Beijerinckia sp. 28-YEA-48: one gene and its partner. The protein of the gene in region 1 interacts with the protein of each later gene in a pairwise test. Links are inferred from orthologs where the notes say so. Each region holds a gene or a part of one and is shown on either strand. Other genes may lie near its edges.

Region 1 (3,916 bases):
AGCGCTAAGCAACTGAATTCTAGGCATCATCTCCGACAGCCGCGCAGCGGCTGAGCGAGGAAGCCAGGGGCAAGTGGTCGAGAACTGGTCGAGACTGGCGACGCGCGGTCATCCTGCAATGTTTGACCGCTGGCCCTGGTACCCGGATCACGCTTCGCGTGTCGGCGATGACACGGAGTTCCTTGCGTCGCCGGGAAGCGATGCTAAAACGCCTGCCATGTGTTTCCATAAGCGTTTCCACTGCTTCATATCGCGAATTACCGGCCCGGCACGCCGCTGAGCGGGCCGGGCATGAGCGCCGGATATCCGGCCGCTTTCCTCTCATTTGCCTTCGATTTCACGCGCCCCAGGGCGCCGCCGCCTGAATTGGCTCTGAAACCATGAACGATACGTCCGAAAAAGGCCCCGACTACTCTAAAACCCTGTTCCTGCCGCAGACGGATTTTCCGATGCGCGCCGGCCTGCCGCAGAAGGAACCGGAACTCCTCGCCCGCTGGGCGAAGATCGACCTCTACCGCAAGCTGCGCGAGGCCGGCCGCGGGCGGCCGAAATTCGTGCTGCACGACGGCCCTCCCTACGCCAACGGCAACATCCATATCGGCCACGCGCTCAACAAAATCCTCAAGGACATGGTGACGCGCAGCCAGCAGATGCTCGGCAAGGACTCCAATTACGTGCCGGGCTGGGACTGCCACGGCCTGCCGATCGAATGGAAGATCGAGGAAGACAACTATCGCGCCAAGGGCAAGCAGAAGCCTGATTGGTCGGATCCGGCGGCGATGATCGCCTTCCGCAAGGAATGCCGCGCCTATGCCGAGCGTTGGCTGTCGATCCAGCGCGATGAATTCAAGCGCCTCGGCGTCGAGGGCGACTGGGACCATCCCTATTCGACCATGAGCTTCCCGGCCGAAGCGCAGATCGCCCGCGAGATCATGAAATTCGCCGCCAACGGCCTGCTCTATCGCGGCTCCAAACCGGTGATGTGGAGCGTCGTCGAACAGACGGCGCTGGCGGAAGCGGAAATCGAATACGAGGACTATACGTCCGACACGGTCTATGTGGCGTTTCCGGTCAAGCATCTCGCCAAGGGTGTCGGCGAAGCGGCCAAGCGGGCGATGCGCGATTCCGGCGAGAGCGATGAAGACATCGCCGGCGTCGATGCGATCACCGAGGAATTGCAGGCCGCCAAGGTCGTCATCTGGACGACGACGCCCTGGACCTTGCCGGGCAACCGCGCCATCGCCTTCTCGCGCAAGATCGAATACGGCCTCTACCGCGTGGTCGAAGCGCCAGACGACAATTGGGCCAAGACCGGCGACAGCTATGTGCTTGCCGATCGACTGGCTTCGGCCGTCTTCCAATCGGCGCGCGTGGAGAAATTCGAACGCGTGCGCGACGTCGATCCGGCCGACATCGCGTCTTGCAGCCATGCGCTGGCCAATCTTCCCGGCTACGGCTTCGATGTGCCGCTGCTGGAAGGCGATCACGTCACCGACGACACCGGCACGGGCTTCGTTCACACGGCCCCTGGCCATGGCCGCGAGGACTTTGATCTGTGGACCTCGAGCGGGCGCCAGCTCGCCGAGCGCGGCATCGACACGCGCATCCCCTACACGGTCGGCCCCGACGGCTTCTACACCAAGGAAGCGCCGGGCTTCGCCGGCAAGCGCGTCATCGACGACAAGGGCAAGAAGGGCGACGCCAATGACGCGGTGATCGCGGCGCTCCTGGCCGCCGGCCATCTTGTGGCGCGTGGCAAGCTGAAGCATCAATATCCGCATTCCTGGCGCTCGAAGAAGCCGGTGATCTTCCGCAATACGCCGCAATGGTTCATCGCCATGGACAAGCCCTTTGCGAGCACAGAGCCGAGCAATGGCGCGACTTTGCGCGACATCGCTCTGCAAGCGATCCAAGAGACGCGCTGGGTGCCGGCGGCGGGCGAGAACCGCATCAATGGCATGATCGCCAACCGGCCCGATTGGGTGGTGTCGCGACAGCGCGCCTGGGGCGTGCCGATCGCCGTCTTCGTCAAGAAGGGCACGCACGAGCCGCTCGTCGACGAGAAGGTGAACAAACGCATCGCCGATGCTTTCGAGAAAGAAGGCGCCGATGCGTGGTTCGCCGTCGACGCCAAGGCGCGCTTCCTCGGCAGCGATTATGACGCCAACGACTACGACAAGATCGACGACGTGCTCGATGTCTGGTTCGATTCCGGTTCGACCCATGCCTTCACTTTGGAAGACCCGGTGCATTTCCCCGGCCTCGCCGGCATCAAGCGCGTGCGCGACGGCGGCCCCGACGAGGTGATGTATCTGGAAGGCTCGGACCAGCATCGCGGCTGGTTCCACTCGTCGCTGCTCGAGAGCTGCGGCACGCGTGGACATGCGCCCTATGACGTGGTGCTGACGCACGGCTTCGTGCTCGACGAGAACGGCCGCAAGATGTCGAAGTCGCTCGGCAATGTGGTGGCGCCGCAGACGGTGATCAAGGATTCGGGCGCCGACATCCTGCGCCTGTGGGTGGCGGCTTCCGACTATTCGGACGATCTGCGCATCGGCAAGAATATCCTGACCACCTTCGTCGAGACCTATCGCAAGCTGCGCAACACCATCCGCTGGATGCTGGGCTCGCTGGCGCCGTTCAGCGAGGCGGACCGGATCAAGCCGGCGGATATGCCCGAGCTTGAACGGCTGATGCTGCATCGCCTCGCCGAACTCGATGGCGAAGTGCGCGACGCTTACGAGAAGTTCGACTACAAGAAGGTGATCGCGGCGCTGTCAGCCTTCATGACCAGCGATCTCTCGGCCTTCTATTTCGACATTCGCAAGGACGCGCTCTATTGCGATCCGCTGTCGAGCCGCACCCGCAAGGCGGCGCTGACGGCGATCGATGAGATCTTCAAGCGGGTCACCATCTGGCTGGCGCCGATCCTGGCCTTCACCTGCGAGGAAACCTGGCTGGCGCGCTATCCCTCCGAGGACGGCTCGGTGCATCTGCAGACCTTCCCGGAAACCCCGGCGGCCTGGCGCGACGAGGCCCTGGCACAGAAATGGCGCACCATCCGCGCCGTGCGCCGGGTCGTCACCGGCGCACTCGAAATCGAGCGGGCGCAGAAGCGAATCGGTTCGTCGCTGGAAGCCTGTCCGGTGGTCTACATCGCCGATCAGGCGGTCTATGACGCGGTGATGAGCGTCGATTTCGCCGAAGTCTGCATCACCTCCGGCATTGTGGTGAAGCAGGGCGAAGGACCGGACGAGGCCTTCCGCGCCGACGACGCGGGCATCGCCGTGACCTCAGGCCCGGCCTCCGGCATCAAATGCGCCCGCTCGTGGAAATATTTCGACCCGGCGACCGCTGCGGCCGATTATCCCGGCGTGACGCCGCGCGACGCCCAGGCGCTGCGCGAATTGAAGGCCGCCGGGCGCTTGCCGGGGCCGGGGAACGCGGCGTGACGCCGCGTTTCATCGGACTGATCGCCATCTTCGTGGCTCTGGTCATCGACCAGGGCCACAAGCACTGGATGATCTATTCCTACGATATCAATGCCTTGCAGCCGGTGCCCGTGGGCCCTTGGCTGGATCTCGTGCTGGTCTGGAACAAGGGCATTTCCTATTCCTGGCTGCAGGTGCATCCGCTGATTCTCTTGGCGCTGATGGCCACCGCGGTTTTGTTTCTCGCCATCTGGATGTGGCGGGCGGGAAGCTGGATGACCTGCCTCGGCCTCGGCCTGATCATCGGCGGGGCGCTGGGCAATGCCTATGACCGCTGGCAATATGGCGCAGTCGCGGACTTCTTTTATTTCCATATAGATACAGAGCGTTATGGACGCCTGTCGTGGTATGTTTTCAACCTTGCGGACGTCGCCATCGTTGCCGGTGTGGCGCTTTTGCTGTATGAAACCCTCTTTGCAGGAGAG
Region 2 (3,309 bases), 430 kb from region 1 along the record:
CGATGAACCGACGGCGGGTATTGATGTCGGTGCCAAGGCGCGCATCCACAGGCTCATCGATGACTTCGTGCGCGCTGGAGGCAGCACCATCGTTGCCTCCACCGACATGCCCGAGCTCGTGTCCTTATGTGATCGCATTCTCGCTGTGCGGGCGGGCACGGTGGTCGCAGATCTTCCACGTGGCAACGGCTTCGATGAACCGGCCATTCGTTCGGCAATGGGGAATACATGACAATGGTGGATATACCGGCCCGCACCATGGAGCAGCCAAAGACCATGCGCCTTCGCGTTCACCTGCTCGATCAGGTGCCCGTACTGGTGCTCGTCGTGGCCTGCCTTATTGCCGCTTTGCTCAGCAATCGCTTTGCCACGCCGGGCAATGTCACCAACATCCTGCTGCAGGCTTCGATCTTCTCGATCATCGCCATCGGCATGACATTCGTCATTATCACCGGTGGCTTCGACCTTTCGGTTGGTTCGACGGCAGCGATGTCGAGCTGCGTCGCCGCTTTTGTTATGCTGGAAACCGGTCACTGGTTGCCAGGCATATTCGCCGCGCTGCTGATGGGCGCGCTCATCGGTATCGTCAATGGCCTCATCATCGCTTACCTGAAGGTCAACCCTTTCATTGCTACCTTGGGCACGATGACGCTCGTCCGCGGCGCCGTCCTGCTCATGACCCATGGCGCGCCCGTTGTCGGCGACGGTCTGCCGCCGGATTTTCTGGCCTGGGGCATCGGCCGGCACCTGGGCATTCCCAACCTCGCTTGGGTCGCCATTGTTTTGGCCGCGATTTTTAGCTGGGTTCTGCATCGCACCCCTTTCGGCGTGCGCGTCTTCGCCATTGGCGATAATCGTCAGGCGGCGTTCTTGTCTGGGGTCTCGGTGCCGCGCGTGTTGATCGCGTCCTACGCGCTGTGCGGCGCGCTCGCGGGTGTCGGCGGGGCATTGCTCACGAGCCGCCTCCAATCAGGCCAGCCCACGGCCGGAGAATTCTACGAACTCACTGTCATCGCCGCCGTGGTGCTGGGCGGCGCCTCTCTCAAGGGCGGCGAGGGTTTTCTGTACAAGAGCATCGTCGGCGTCTTGATCATGACCGTGCTGTCGAACGCGCTCAACCTGATCAATGTCGATTCCTACTGGCAGCGCGTTGCGGTCGGCATTGTCATCGTCATGGCCGCTGCGATCGACACGCTGCGCCATCGTCGCGCCTGATGTTTTCACCAGAGGGAGGGAAAAATGAATATTGCAAGAAGTGTCTTGGCCGCACTGGCGGCGGGCGCACTCACCGCGTCGGCGTGGGCCGCCGATGGCAAAGTCACGATTGGCGTTTCGCTCGCTTCCGATACCAACCCCTTCTATATCGCCGTCAAGGACGGCATTCAGAAGAAGGCCAGGGAGATGGGCGTCGATGCGGTGTTCGTGACCGCCAACGAAGACGCCGCGCGGCAAATCAGTGGCATTCAGGATCTCATTGCCCGTGGCGTTGACGCGCTGCTTGTTTCGCCGATCGATTCGGCCGCGGTCGTGCCGGCCTATCAGATGGCGGGCGGCGCCAATATTCCGGTGGTCTCTTTGGTCCGTTTCGTCAACTCCCCCTATCAGAAGCTGGAGGTAACTTTCGATTGGAAAGAGATTGGCCACAAGGTTGGCGTACGTATTGGCGATGAGATCGGCCGTAAGGGCAAGGTCGCGGTGATCGCGGGGCCCGTGGGGGCGCAGCTTTTTCGCGATCTTGCCGCCGGCTTCAAAAGCGCCATCGCCGCCTATCCCGATATCAAGATTGTCTATGACAAGGATGTTGCACTGACCCGAGAAGCTGGCCTCAAATCGGCGGAAGATGCCCTGAGCGCCCATCCCGATCTTGCCGCGATCTATGGCGGCAATGATGAAGTGGCCCTGGGCGCGGTGCAAGCGGTGGCCGCTGCGGGGCGCGCGGGCAAAACAGTTGTCGCCGGCCTCAATGGTGTTCCGCCAGCGATCAAGGCCGTGAAGGACGGCTCGCTTCTCCTCACCTATGATCTCAATCCCACCGGTTGGGGTGCCGCGGCATTCGATGCGGCGGTTGCCTATGCGCGCGGCAAGTCGGTCACGTTGAAGGACATCAATCTGCCCAGCACCCTGGTCGATCGCTCAAACGTCGATCACTATCTGAAATAATCCGTTGTGGCTCGCCTCTGTCTTCCCGGATGATAGCCGCAATCGGCCGGGAGCCAGGGGCGAGCGATTTGACAAGCGCTTGATCTCGGTAGTTTCCTTTGCACCGCAGGTGCTCCGGCGCTATAGCGCTTGATCAGGAGGCGCGATCAGCGTCTTCCGTTGGCATGAATTGGTTTTCGAATGGCCCAAGTCAAGAAAGAAGCCGTCCGCGCGCGCATTCTGGAGGCGGCGGCGCGCATGTTTGAAGAAAAGGGCTATGTCGGCTCATCCATGGGTCAGATTGCGCAACGCGCCCATGTGTCGAGCGCCAATATCTACGCTTATTACCCATCCAAGCTCGACATAGTCTTTGCCATTTTCGAACCTTGGATCATCGAGCGCATCAATCAGATTGAACTTGAAGCGCGCAGCATCAAGAATCCCAAGCAGCGCCTCACCTATGTACTGGCGCGGCTGTGGCGCGATATCCCGCGCGAGCGCAATAATTTCTTCAACAACTTCATCCAGGCTATTGCCGTATCCACGTCTGCTGAAGGCTATCGCCCTTCGATCCTGATCGCGATGCGCGAACGCATCCGTGGTCTCGTGGTCGATTGCTTGCCTGAGGGTCGCAACCAAGGCGTCGATACCGACGCCTTCACCCATTTGGCGGTGATGGCCTTTGATGGCTTTGTTATCAATGGCCATCTCACGTCCGATTCCACCTATATCGACAGGATTGTCGAAGCCACCTGCATGCTGCTGCTTGGCGAAGGGGGTGAGGAAACCTCAGCGAAGTCGACCACGAAAGCGCGCGCGAAGAGCTAACTCCCCGGTTCGGACGCTTTCCTCACTGCACGACGATCAACGCATCGAGCGCCACGGCGCCTTCGCCCTCAGCATGGACGACGACCGGATTGATATCGACCTCGGCCACCTCGGGGTGGGCCATGATGAAGGCGCCGAGTTTTGCCGCGATGGCGGCTGCCGCCTCGACATCGCGGGCCGGCGATCCCCGGAATGGGCCGAGCAATGCCGCGCCCTTGAGGCGACGAAGCTCAGCCGCAATTGCCTCGACGCCGACATCGGGCGCCAGCGTCACCACATCATGCAGAGCTTCCGTGAAGACGCCGCCGAGGCCGATCACCAGCACCGGACCCCATTCCTTGT

The links.
Region 2: the proteins of ileS (region 1) and BLW50_RS15215 interact in binary tests that used the Escherichia coli proteins (3 or more experiments, as listed by UniProt). The link is inferred for Beijerinckia sp. 28-YEA-48 from one-to-one orthologs.

What each region holds. Positions count from the first base shown.
Region 1 is NZ_FNSI01000001.1:3,634,829-3,638,744, forward strand. Bases 52-3,652 are described here. They hold ileS (isoleucine--tRNA ligase), read left to right. Parts: upstream 52-380; coding sequence 381-3,452; downstream 3,453-3,652. Other genes in these bases: lspA (signal peptidase II), read left to right, coding at 3,449-3,652. In the rest of the region: BLW50_RS17095 (bifunctional riboflavin kinase/FAD synthetase), read left to right, coding at 1-8; more of lspA, read left to right, coding at 3,653-3,916. UniProt on the Escherichia coli protein: Catalyzes the attachment of isoleucine to tRNA(Ile). As IleRS can inadvertently accommodate and process structurally similar amino acids such as valine, to avoid such errors it has two additional distinct tRNA(Ile)-dependent editing activities.
Region 2 is NZ_FNSI01000001.1:3,201,604-3,204,912, reverse strand. What follows is about bases 206-3,199. They hold BLW50_RS15215 (sugar ABC transporter substrate-binding protein), read left to right. Parts: upstream 206-1,239; coding sequence 1,240-2,160; downstream 2,161-3,199. Other genes in these bases: BLW50_RS15205 (acetate--CoA ligase family protein), read right to left, coding at 2,990-3,199; BLW50_RS15210 (TetR/AcrR family transcriptional regulator), read left to right, coding at 2,341-2,967; BLW50_RS15220 (ABC transporter permease), read left to right, coding at 229-1,215; BLW50_RS15225 (sugar ABC transporter ATP-binding protein), read left to right, coding at 206-232. Also shown: more of BLW50_RS15225, read left to right, coding at 1-205; more of BLW50_RS15205, read right to left, coding at 3,200-3,309. UniProt on the Escherichia coli protein: Part of the ABC transporter complex RbsABC involved in ribose import. Binds ribose. Also serves as the primary chemoreceptor for chemotaxis.